DNA from 3 places in the Priestia sp. LL-8 genome. Region 1 is predicted to be linked to each of the others. Evidence: riboswitches for the same ligand, from Rfam matches in the RefSeq annotation. Region 1 holds a riboswitch; each other region holds the start of a gene.
The links. A riboswitch is a leader RNA that binds a small molecule or an ion and turns the genes downstream of it on or off. The one in region 1 is predicted to bind cobalamin.
Positions count from the first base shown of each region.

Region 2: linked by a shared signal. The riboswitch ahead of U9R83_RS14815 (cobyric acid synthase) and the one ahead of nikA (nickel ABC transporter substrate-binding protein) in region 1 are both predicted to bind cobalamin.
Region 3: linked by a shared signal. The riboswitch ahead of U9R83_RS24370 (ribonucleoside-diphosphate reductase subunit alpha) and the one ahead of nikA (nickel ABC transporter substrate-binding protein) in region 1 are both predicted to bind cobalamin.

Region 1 covers NZ_JAZAQH010000001.1:485,001-488,287, reverse strand. Annotated here, with positions in the region: gene nikA (nickel ABC transporter substrate-binding protein) at 1-1,531, opposite strand, end outside; cobalamin riboswitch at 1,678-1,867, opposite strand; gene ftsZ (cell division protein FtsZ) at 1,870-2,874, opposite strand; gene U9R83_RS02590 (tautomerase family protein) at 3,234-3,287, opposite strand, start outside.
Region 2 covers NZ_JAZAQH010000001.1:2,922,994-2,926,280, forward strand. Annotated here, with positions in the region: gene U9R83_RS14815 (cobyric acid synthase) at 1-1,395, opposite strand, end outside; cobalamin riboswitch at 1,488-1,667, opposite strand; gene U9R83_RS14820 (YdcF family protein) at 1,815-2,378, shown strand; gene U9R83_RS14825 (APC family permease) at 2,437-3,287, opposite strand, start outside.
Region 3 covers NZ_JAZAQH010000001.1:4,670,755-4,674,041, reverse strand. Annotated here, with positions in the region: gene menC (o-succinylbenzoate synthase) at 1-1,010, shown strand, start outside; cobalamin riboswitch at 1,289-1,474, shown strand; gene U9R83_RS24370 (ribonucleoside-diphosphate reductase subunit alpha) at 1,609-3,287, shown strand, end outside.

The DNA.
Region 1 (3,287 bases):
TGTCTAAATGCTGAGTCAGCATATAATACTCGCTTGGATTTGTTGTCCAGTTTTTCACTTTTTGATTATAAGCAACAACAATGTTTGGATGTACAATCGATGACGTCAGCATTTTCCCATTAATCAAAGCGGTTGCTTGCTTAGCTAACTGATCTCGCTTTGCGTCTTCTACGGTTGAATTTAACTGCTGAATCATTTTTGTTAGTTTATCATCATTAATCCGGCTGGCATTTAAACCACCGCCCGGCAAATAGTTCGTACTCAAATAATAGCTGGCATCTCCTCTAGGTGCTGTGATAAGGCTATACAATGCTAAATCCCAATCGTCTTTTGCCATTAAATATTCATCGCTGTCCTCAACGAGATGAATCTTAATATTGATTCCTAACTCTTTCGCATTAGACTGTATAAGCTGCGCAATTAAAGGAAGTTCTGGCAAAGAACTGTATGTGACAAGAGAGAGCGATAATGGCTTTCCGTTTCTGATTGTTTTTCCGTTTTTGATTTGATAACCTGCTTTCTCTAAGTATCTTTTAGCAGATGCGATACCTCTTTGATCACTAGCAGTATTATCGGCAAACGGAAATTGGGGTAAAAATGGCCCTCGAGCCGCTGCCGCTTGATTGTTCATGATGCTGCTGACAACTTCTTTTCGGTTCAATAAGGCATCGATAGCTTTTCGTACATTTTCGTCTTCTAATGCGTCATTGGTTTGATTATAAAGCAATAAATGGGTGCGCACACTAGGTACTCCACTTACCTTAAAAGACGGATCTGTTTGTAAAGTGCCCAAGCTTTCTAAAGGCGGGCGATAAATAATGTCGGCTGTTCCAGATTGAAGAGCAGCAACTCGCGCATTAGCATCTTCGTTAAATGCAAAGATCGCGCTTTTCAACTTTACTTTTCCATTCCAATAATCCTTATACCTTTCTAATTTCACTTGATTTCCTTGATCAAAAGATAAGACGTGAAATGGACCTGTGCCAATGGGTTTCTTAGCTATATGAGAAGCATCAACGTCTATAATAGCTGTATTTGGATGCACTAATTCAGAAGGAAATTTAGGCATTTGCTCTTTTAATGTAATTGTGAGCGTATGACCATTCGCTTTCATTTCTTTGATTTTTAAAGCGTTTCCCATCGCATAGCTTTGAGTTATTGCTCTTTGAAGAGAAGACCTCACGGCATTTGCATCCAGCGCTTTTCCATTTTGAAACGTGATGTTCTTTTTTATCGTAAATGTCCACGTAAGACCGTTATCTTTTGTTTCCCACTTTTCAGCAAGCCAAGGCTTTATTTTTAAATCGTCGCTGATTTTGACAAGCGTCTCCCCCACTCCTGCACGGACTGCCGTATAATCATCATCGGTATGAGGATCAAGGGTTGCAGGGGTGAAATTAAATAAAAATGTAGCGCTTTTATTCGTTTTCTTTCCTTCTTTTATACTCATACTCTCTTCATGAGGCGTACAAGCAGTAAGACAAAGTAAAACAAAAATTAATATAGATACGAGCTTTTTATTATTTATCATTCATTTTTCCACCTTCTATTTTAATACACAAAAAAAAGCACTTCTAAAAAGAAGTGCTTGTCTTCACAACAAAATTAGATAAACATATCCCCTTGTTTATCCTATTTTTCATTCTGCCAAAACACCTCCCTATCCTCGTAGGTTATTGTGTGCTGTAATTTATGGCAGGTCTCCTGGCTTCAAGTCACTGCCTTATACCGCCTTCCCGTCTCTAAATAGACAGTGGCTTTTTGACATAAGGCTCCTTGTTACAGTGGCGGGACCGCTCCGGATTTGCACCGGATTCCCTTTTAAGGCAATTGAAAAACAATTGCCACCATAAAAGCTGGTTATTTAATTTAGTAGCGTGCTCTTGAAACTCTAGAAGTAGAAGCTGATGGTGAAATATCTTCATCATCAAATCCAGTCGCAATAACGGTTACCATCATTTCGTCCTTTAAATCTTCATTAATCACAGATCCAAAAATCATATTTAAGTCCTGATCAGAAGCGGACGTGACAATATCTGCTGCTTCCTGTACTTCGTAAAGACTCAGGCTGCTGCCGCTCGTAATGTTCAACAGCACGCCTCTTGCTCCATCAATCGATGCATCTAGCAGCGGACTAGAAATCGCTTTTTTCGCTGCTTCAATTGCCCGGTCTGATCCGGAAGCTCGTCCGATACCCATAAGCGCAAATCCTTGATTAGACATGATGGTTTTTACATCAGCAAAGTCAAGGTTAATCAGGCCTGGAACAGCAATTAAGTCTGAAATACCTTGAATACCTTGGCGAAGAACATTATCTGCTTCACGGAATGCTTCAAGCATAGGCGTCTTTTTATCAACAATTTCAAGCAAACGGTCGTTTGGAATGACAATAAGAGTATCTACTGATTCATTCATCGCAGTAATACCGCCTACTGCTTGCTTGGTACGTTTATTTCCTTCAAACTTGAACGGGCGAGTAACTACTCCAATTGTTAAAGCATTTAGTTCACGGGCAATTTGAGCAATAACCGGAGCTGCTCCAGTACCGGTTCCTCCGCCCATGCCAGCTGTTACGAATACCATGTCTGCACCTTGCAGCACTTCTTGAATTTGTTCTCTGCTTTCTTCGGCTGCTTCTCTTCCTACTTCTGGATTAGCTCCTGCACCTAATCCTCGCGTTAATGCCGCACCAATCTGCATTTTCACATCTGCTTTAGATAAGTTAAGCGCCTGAGCATCCGTATTAACGGCGATAAATTCTACTCCTTGTACACCGTGTTCAATCATACGGTTAACGGTGTTATTTCCTCCACCGCCGACCCCAATTACTTTAATTCGCACTAGTGGCGATACATCTGCATCAAATCCAAACATTCTAAGTTCCTCCTCAATGATCAAAATTACTTTCTCTTCTTATCCGAAAAAACATGTGAAGAACCTTTTACTCCTATGTGTAACGCGTAACTGTTCTTTTGTTTTACAGATTTTGTACATTTCTCTTTTAACCTTTAAATCTTTACATCTTTATGTAAATTTATTGTTGTTCTAAAATTAGTACGCCGAACTCTTTTATGGCTTTTCCACTCAAAACGGCATATAAGCTTATTGTATCATTCATTTGACAGATGTCTGTATTTAATTTTGAGTAAGATGTGACTAAGAGAATAATATTTTTATAGGCAAAATGAGAAAAAGCCCTTAGAAATAAGGGCTTCTCTAAATAATAAACCGTTTTATAATTTCCCAGTTAAGAATTGAGCTTCTCCCATCCCAAAGCTCCAGTCAGC
Region 2 (3,287 bases), 2.4 Mb from region 1:
TGTATCCGTAATAGGTGGCAATTTTTTATGTTTGCGAATTTGATTAAGCAAAGCTCTGCGCAAAGCATCGTTATGAAACACATCATGAACATACGTGCCAATGATGTTTTCTTTAACCGTTCCTTCTTTTTGATCATCTACCACCGCAAAGGCTTCCGTCATGCTTTTAGAAACCGTCTTTCCCATATGAATTTCATAGCCTTCAATCGAAACCTTCTCACTCTCTAACTGAACATATCCAGAAACTCTTTCTGTTTTTTTGCTGGTTGTCATAACGGTTTCCACTGGAAGCAAACCCAGCCCTTTAATAGATTCAATCCGGGACTCTACTGCATCGGGGTCCGTAATCGTCTCGCCTAACATTTGATATCCCCCGCAGATGCCAATAACGTGAGCGTTCGTTGCGTTCAAGACTTGATTAATGGCTAGAGCCAGCCCGCTTTCTTGTAAAAACTGCGCATCTTCAATCGTATTTTTGCTTCCTGGTAAAACAATTAAATCAGGCGTACCTAGTTGTGATGGCTTGGTTACAAGCCTCACATGACAGTCTTCTTCTAAGCTTAAAGGATCGATGTCTGTAAAATTTGAGATGCGTGGGTACGAAATAACCGCAATATCAATTTCTTTTAACGGATTCACAAGGGTTGAGTAATTTCTGAGGGATAATGAATCTTCTGCGTCAATTTCCACGTCGTGCATATAAGGAATAACGCCTAGGACCGGAACGCCCGTGTATTCTTCAAACCACTTTAGCCCCGGTTTTAACAGTTCTAAATCTCCTCGGAATTTATTGATTAACACCCCGACAACTCTGGGCTTGTGCTCAGCTGGAAGCAATTGAAGAGTTCCTACTAGGCTCGCAAAAACTCCACCTTTATCAATATCTCCTACTAACACAACAGGCGCTTGGGCTATCTTTGCTACGCGCATATTTACCAGTTCCCGATCGTTCAAATTGACTTCAGCAGGACTTCCAGCACCTTCAATCACAATTCGATCATAATGACTGGCAAGCTCTTTATAAGACTCAGTGATAACGTTCAAACCTTCATTAAAAAATTCTTGCCGATACTGAAAAGCAAACATATTACGAAGCGGCTTTCCATGAACGACAATTTGAGATTCATGATCACGAGTTGGTTTAATTAAAATAGGGTTCATATTAGTTGTTGCTTCTACTCCAGCAGCTTCTGCTTGAATTCCCTGCGCTCTGCCAATTTCTTTTCCATCCATTGTAATGTATGAATTGAGCGCCATGTTTTGCGATTTAAACGGTGCAGTTTGATAGCCGTCTTCTTTAAAAATACGGCAAAATGCTGTAGCAATCATGCTTTTTCCAGCGTCTGAGTGCGTTCCTTGAATCATAAGAGGTTTTCCTTTTTTCACTTTATCCACTCCCTACCACATAAAAAAACCTTAACTGTAAAAGTCAAGGTTTGGTCATGCGCTCATTAACACATTGTCTTGACTTATTTCTCCCACCGAAAAATAAGGGGTTTTTAAAAGCAGGTCTCCTGGCTTATGCTTCATTTTACTTCTGCACCCTTCCTAGTTTGACTAGTGGGTCTTTGCAGGTTCATCCACATTTACAGTAGCGGGGGCTGCACCGGATTCTCACCGATTTCCCTATTATCCTCCTTAGAGGCACTTTTAAAATCATTTATTCTTTATTGTAACGAATTTTATAACCATTCACAATAACGATTTTCTTCTATTATTATATATTACTGTGTTTATACTTATTTGGGTCTCGTATGCTATAATAACAATTATTTTCCAAACATCTTATGAAATAGCTAGGAAGGTGCTCACAGTTGAAGAAAAAAATGATTTATACCTTTATTGGTTCGCTTGTTCTTTATATAGTAATTATATCTTTTTGTATGTATCAAACTGCCCACAAGTCTGTTCCACAAAACGCAGATTATGTCCTCGTTTTAGGTTCTAAAGTAGATGGTGATCAAATGTCTCCTAGTTTAAAAGAGCGAGCAAAAACAGCTTTATCTTATTTAAAGACTCATAAACAAACAAAAGTTATCGTAACGGGTGGAAAAGGATCTGATGAAGAAATTTCTGAAGCAGAGGCAGCCTACCGTTTTCTACGAAAAGCAGGAATTAAAAAGAATCGCATTATAAAAGAAGATCAGTCAACTTCTACTTTTGAGAATTTTATTTTCACCAAAAAGAAAGTTGATATTCAAGATAAACGAGTCGTGCTTGTTAGCAGTGATTTTCATCTGTTTCGCGCTTCTATTATTGCCAAGCGCCAAGGTTTTGATGTTTATCCTTTAGGCGCAAAGACACCAAATTCAATTAAACTTCAAGCCTACTTTCGTGAGTATGCTGCTATATTAAAAACATGGCTGTTTGATAAATAAATAGAGTACACGCCTATACAAACGAAAAACACGGCATGAATTCATGCCGTGTTTTTTATTAATCATCTGTATCGATAACTGCTTTTGGTAAACCTGTGTATTTCGCCCAGTAGAAAATACCGAGTGAAACAAGAGCAATTAAAATTAAGTCAAGTGGGTTGCTTAGCACACCTTGTCCTCCGCCAAATGAACCTAGATAAGAGATAACAAGCATAATAATATAATAAGCAACTAGCCACCAAGCAGATTTAAGCTGCTGTGCAAATTTCACAACGTCAGTTGGTACGTATTTCTTAAACGCTACGTAGATAACAACCATTAGAAGCTGTGATCCTAGCAGCCAAGAAATTGTTGTCCATCCTGACCAGTATACGATGTATGAACAGAAGATAAATGAAACAGGAGCAATAATGCTCATGCCTTTTAATTTGAAAGGTTTTTTAAGATCTTTTGCATTTACTCTGAATGCTGCAGCTGAAATTGGTGCGATAGCATAAGACAGAATAAGTGCTACTGAACATACGTTTACTAGCGCTTCCCAAGAAGGAAATGGCAGTGTCCAGAATACGGACATTCCAAATGATAGCCATAGTGACGCACGTGGAATTCCTGTTTTCTTATCTACTTTTGAGAAACGTTTAAATAGTGTTCCATTACGAGACCAAGCATAAACTAGACGAGAAGTTGTATTCATAAAGATGTTTCCGTTACCGCCTGGTGATAAAATAGCATCAAAAATAACAAGCGTTACTAACCAGCCAAGGCCTAAAATAAGTGCAATATCTTTAAATGGTAAAGAGAATTGCTCTTGAATTGTTCCCCATCCTCCTGATAGCATATCAGCCGGGATGTTACCGATGAACAATACTTGCAGTGCTGTGTAAATAATCGCTGAAAGTACAATACAGA
Region 3 (3,287 bases), 4.2 Mb from region 1:
TTTTGCTTGAAGTAGAAGATGAAAAAGGATTTACAGGGTGGGGAGAAGTCGTTGCTTTTTCATCTCCTTGGTATACGGAAGAAACGATTCAGACATGTTTTCATATGTTAGAGGATTTTTTAATTCCTTCGCTTCTTCATCAGCAGCTTCAAAAACCAGAGGATGTTCAAAAGTTATTCAAACCTCTAAAGCGGAACAACATGGCTAAAGCAGCTTTGGACTGTGCTGTATGGGATTTGTATGCAAAGCGGCAAAATAAGCCGTTAGCTGAAGTAATTGGCGGAGTAAGGCCTGCTGTAGAAGCTGGCGTGGTAGTTGGCTTAAATGATATTTCCATCATGAAAGAACAAATAAAGACGTACATGAAAGATGGTTATAAGCGCTTTAAAGTGAAAATTAAGCCGGGTGCCGACTATGAGCTACTGAAACAAATTCGAGATGAATTTCCAAGCATTCCTCTTATGGCTGATGCCAATTCAGCCTATACGTTAAGCGATAGTGATTCATTGAAGAAACTAGATGAATTGAATTTAATGATGATTGAACAGCCGTTAAGTTCTGATGATATCCTTGATCATCGATTGTTACAAAAGCAAATGAAGACGCCGATTTGCTTAGATGAAAGTATTGTGAGCTATGAAGATGCACGTCATGCAATCGAACAAAAAAGCTGCAAGATTATCAATGTGAAAATCGGTCGAGTTGGCGGACTGTCCGTAGCAAAGCAAATTCATGATTTATGCGCCCAGCACGGTGTAAGGCTTTGGGTTGGAGGAATGTTAGAAGCCGGGATTTCACGAGCTCATAACATTGCCCTTGCCACACTGCCTTCTTTCACGATACCAGGTGACATTTCTGCGTCGTCTCGCTATTGGGAAAAAGATATTATTAAGCCCGAAGTAGAGGTAGAAGCCGGAGTAATAAAGGTGAAGGAAAAACCGGGGATAGGATACGATATTGATAAAAAGTTTATCAAAACAATCACAGCATTTGAAAAAGAATACAAATAAGTAAAAACCGTTTTTTATGAAAAACGGTTTTTTTATTGAGGTTGTCAATGTTTAGTAGAAAAATAAGACAAATTTTTTAAAAAGAGCACATTGTTCCATCAAGCGTGTCAAAACATGTTATGATGGAATAGTTTGATGAAAAAAGTCGAAGGATTTTATCGTAAAAAACAAAATTATTTTTGAAAATAGGTTGATAGTTTTCTGAGTTGTCCTATATAATGTGTTTATAACATAACACAATATGTTGTTTTGAAATTGATAATAAAATACTATATTTTGTGTTTTCCAGTGAAAAAGGTGTCTGATAAAAAGACTTAAAAGGGAATTTGGTGAAAATCCAAAGCTGTCCCCGCAACTGTGAATGCTGATGAAATAAGGAGATCCACTGTGATTAAACATCATGGGAAGGCCTTAAAGTAAAAAGAAGCATAAGTCAGGAGACCTGCCTTTTTTATGTCGTTTTATCTTCTTCGGGAGGTGAGAGGGTAGAGCGAGGATTGAGAAAAGACTTAGTGTCTTCTTCTATCTTCGTTCTATTCGCTCACCGAGGTACGGTGAGCGATTTTTTTATTTTGAAGTGAAGAGAGGAGCCATCTTTATGGTGAATACATTAAAGCCTACAATTCTACATGAATTAACTGCATATATTGAACGTTTAAAAAAAGAATTTACGCAGCTTGATTTTTCTTTGTATGAGGAAAAGGTTATTCAAACTGTTACAGTAAAGGAAAATATGACGGACGAAAAGGTTGCAAACGTCCTAATTTTAGCAGCCTTAGAGCGTATTTCAATGGAAGAACCAGATTGGACGTACGTAGCGGCAGACGTCTACTTAAACGAACTATATCGAAAAGCAGCGGACAACCGAGGTTACGATAAAAAAGAGAAGTACGGTTCGTTTTATCAGCTTATTCAAGAACTAACAAAAATTGGCATTTATAATAAACAGCTATTAAAAACATATACAGAAGAAGAAATTAATGAAATTGCCTCAGTCATTATTCCTGAACGCGATCGTTTATTTACATACATTGGATTGCTGACATTAGCAGATCGCTATTTAGCGACATCACATGATAAGCGCGTATACGAATTACCGCAAGAACGTTTTCTTATCATTGCTATGACGCTGATGTCTCAAGAAAAGAAAGAAAATCGAACAGCATTAGTAAAAGAAGCGTACTGGGCGCTTTCTAGTCTATATATGACGGTTGCCACACCAACACTTTCAAACGCAGGAAAGAGCTATGGACAGCTATCTAGCTGCTTTATTGATACGATTGATGACAGCTTACGCGGTATTTATGATAGCAATACAGATTTGGCCACGCTTAGTAAAAATGGAGGCGGAATTGGTGTCTACCTCGGTCATATTAGAAGCCGAGGAAGTGATATAAAAGGTTTTAAAGGCGTATCATCAGGAACAATTCCATGGATGAAACAGCTAAATAATACGGCTGTAAGTGTCGATCAGCTAGGTCAACGACAAGGAGCTATTGCCGTATATTTAGACGTATGGCATAAAGACATCTTTTCATTCTTAGACGCGCGTTTGAACAATGGTGACGAACGTCAGCGCACGCATGATTTATTCACTGGCGTATGTTTGCCAGATTTGTTTATGGAAAAAGTAGAAGCACGTGAAGACTGGCACTTATTCGATCCTCACGAAGTTCGTACGCTGATGGGCTACTCGTTAGAAGATTTTTATGATGAAGAAGAAGGCAGCGGTTCGTTCCGCACTCGTTACGCTGAGTGTGTAAATAATGAACAGCTTTCAAGAGAAACAGTACCTGCTATTGAAATTTTCAAGCGCATTATGCTTTCGCAGCTTGAAACTGGAACGCCTTATATGTTCTATCGTGATACGGTTAACAGAGCTAATCAAAACCGCCACGAGGGCATGATCTACTGCAGCAACTTATGTACAGAAATTACGCAAAATCAAAGCACAACGGTCGTAACGGAGGAAATTACGGAAGACGGAAAAATTATTATTACAAAGAATCCGGGCGATTTTGTTGTATGTAATCTTTCTTCTATTAACTTAGCGAGAGCCGTAACTGAAGATGTGCTTGAACGTTTAATTCCAATTCAAGTACGCATGCTTGATAACGTTATTGAGTTAAATGATTTGCCGGTACTTCAAGCAAAACTAACAAACCAAAAATACCGCGCAGTAGGGCTTGGGACATTTGGTTGGAACCACTTGCTTGCCTTAAAGAAAATAGCATGGGAAACAGATGAAGCGGTAGCATATTGCGATGAATTGTATGA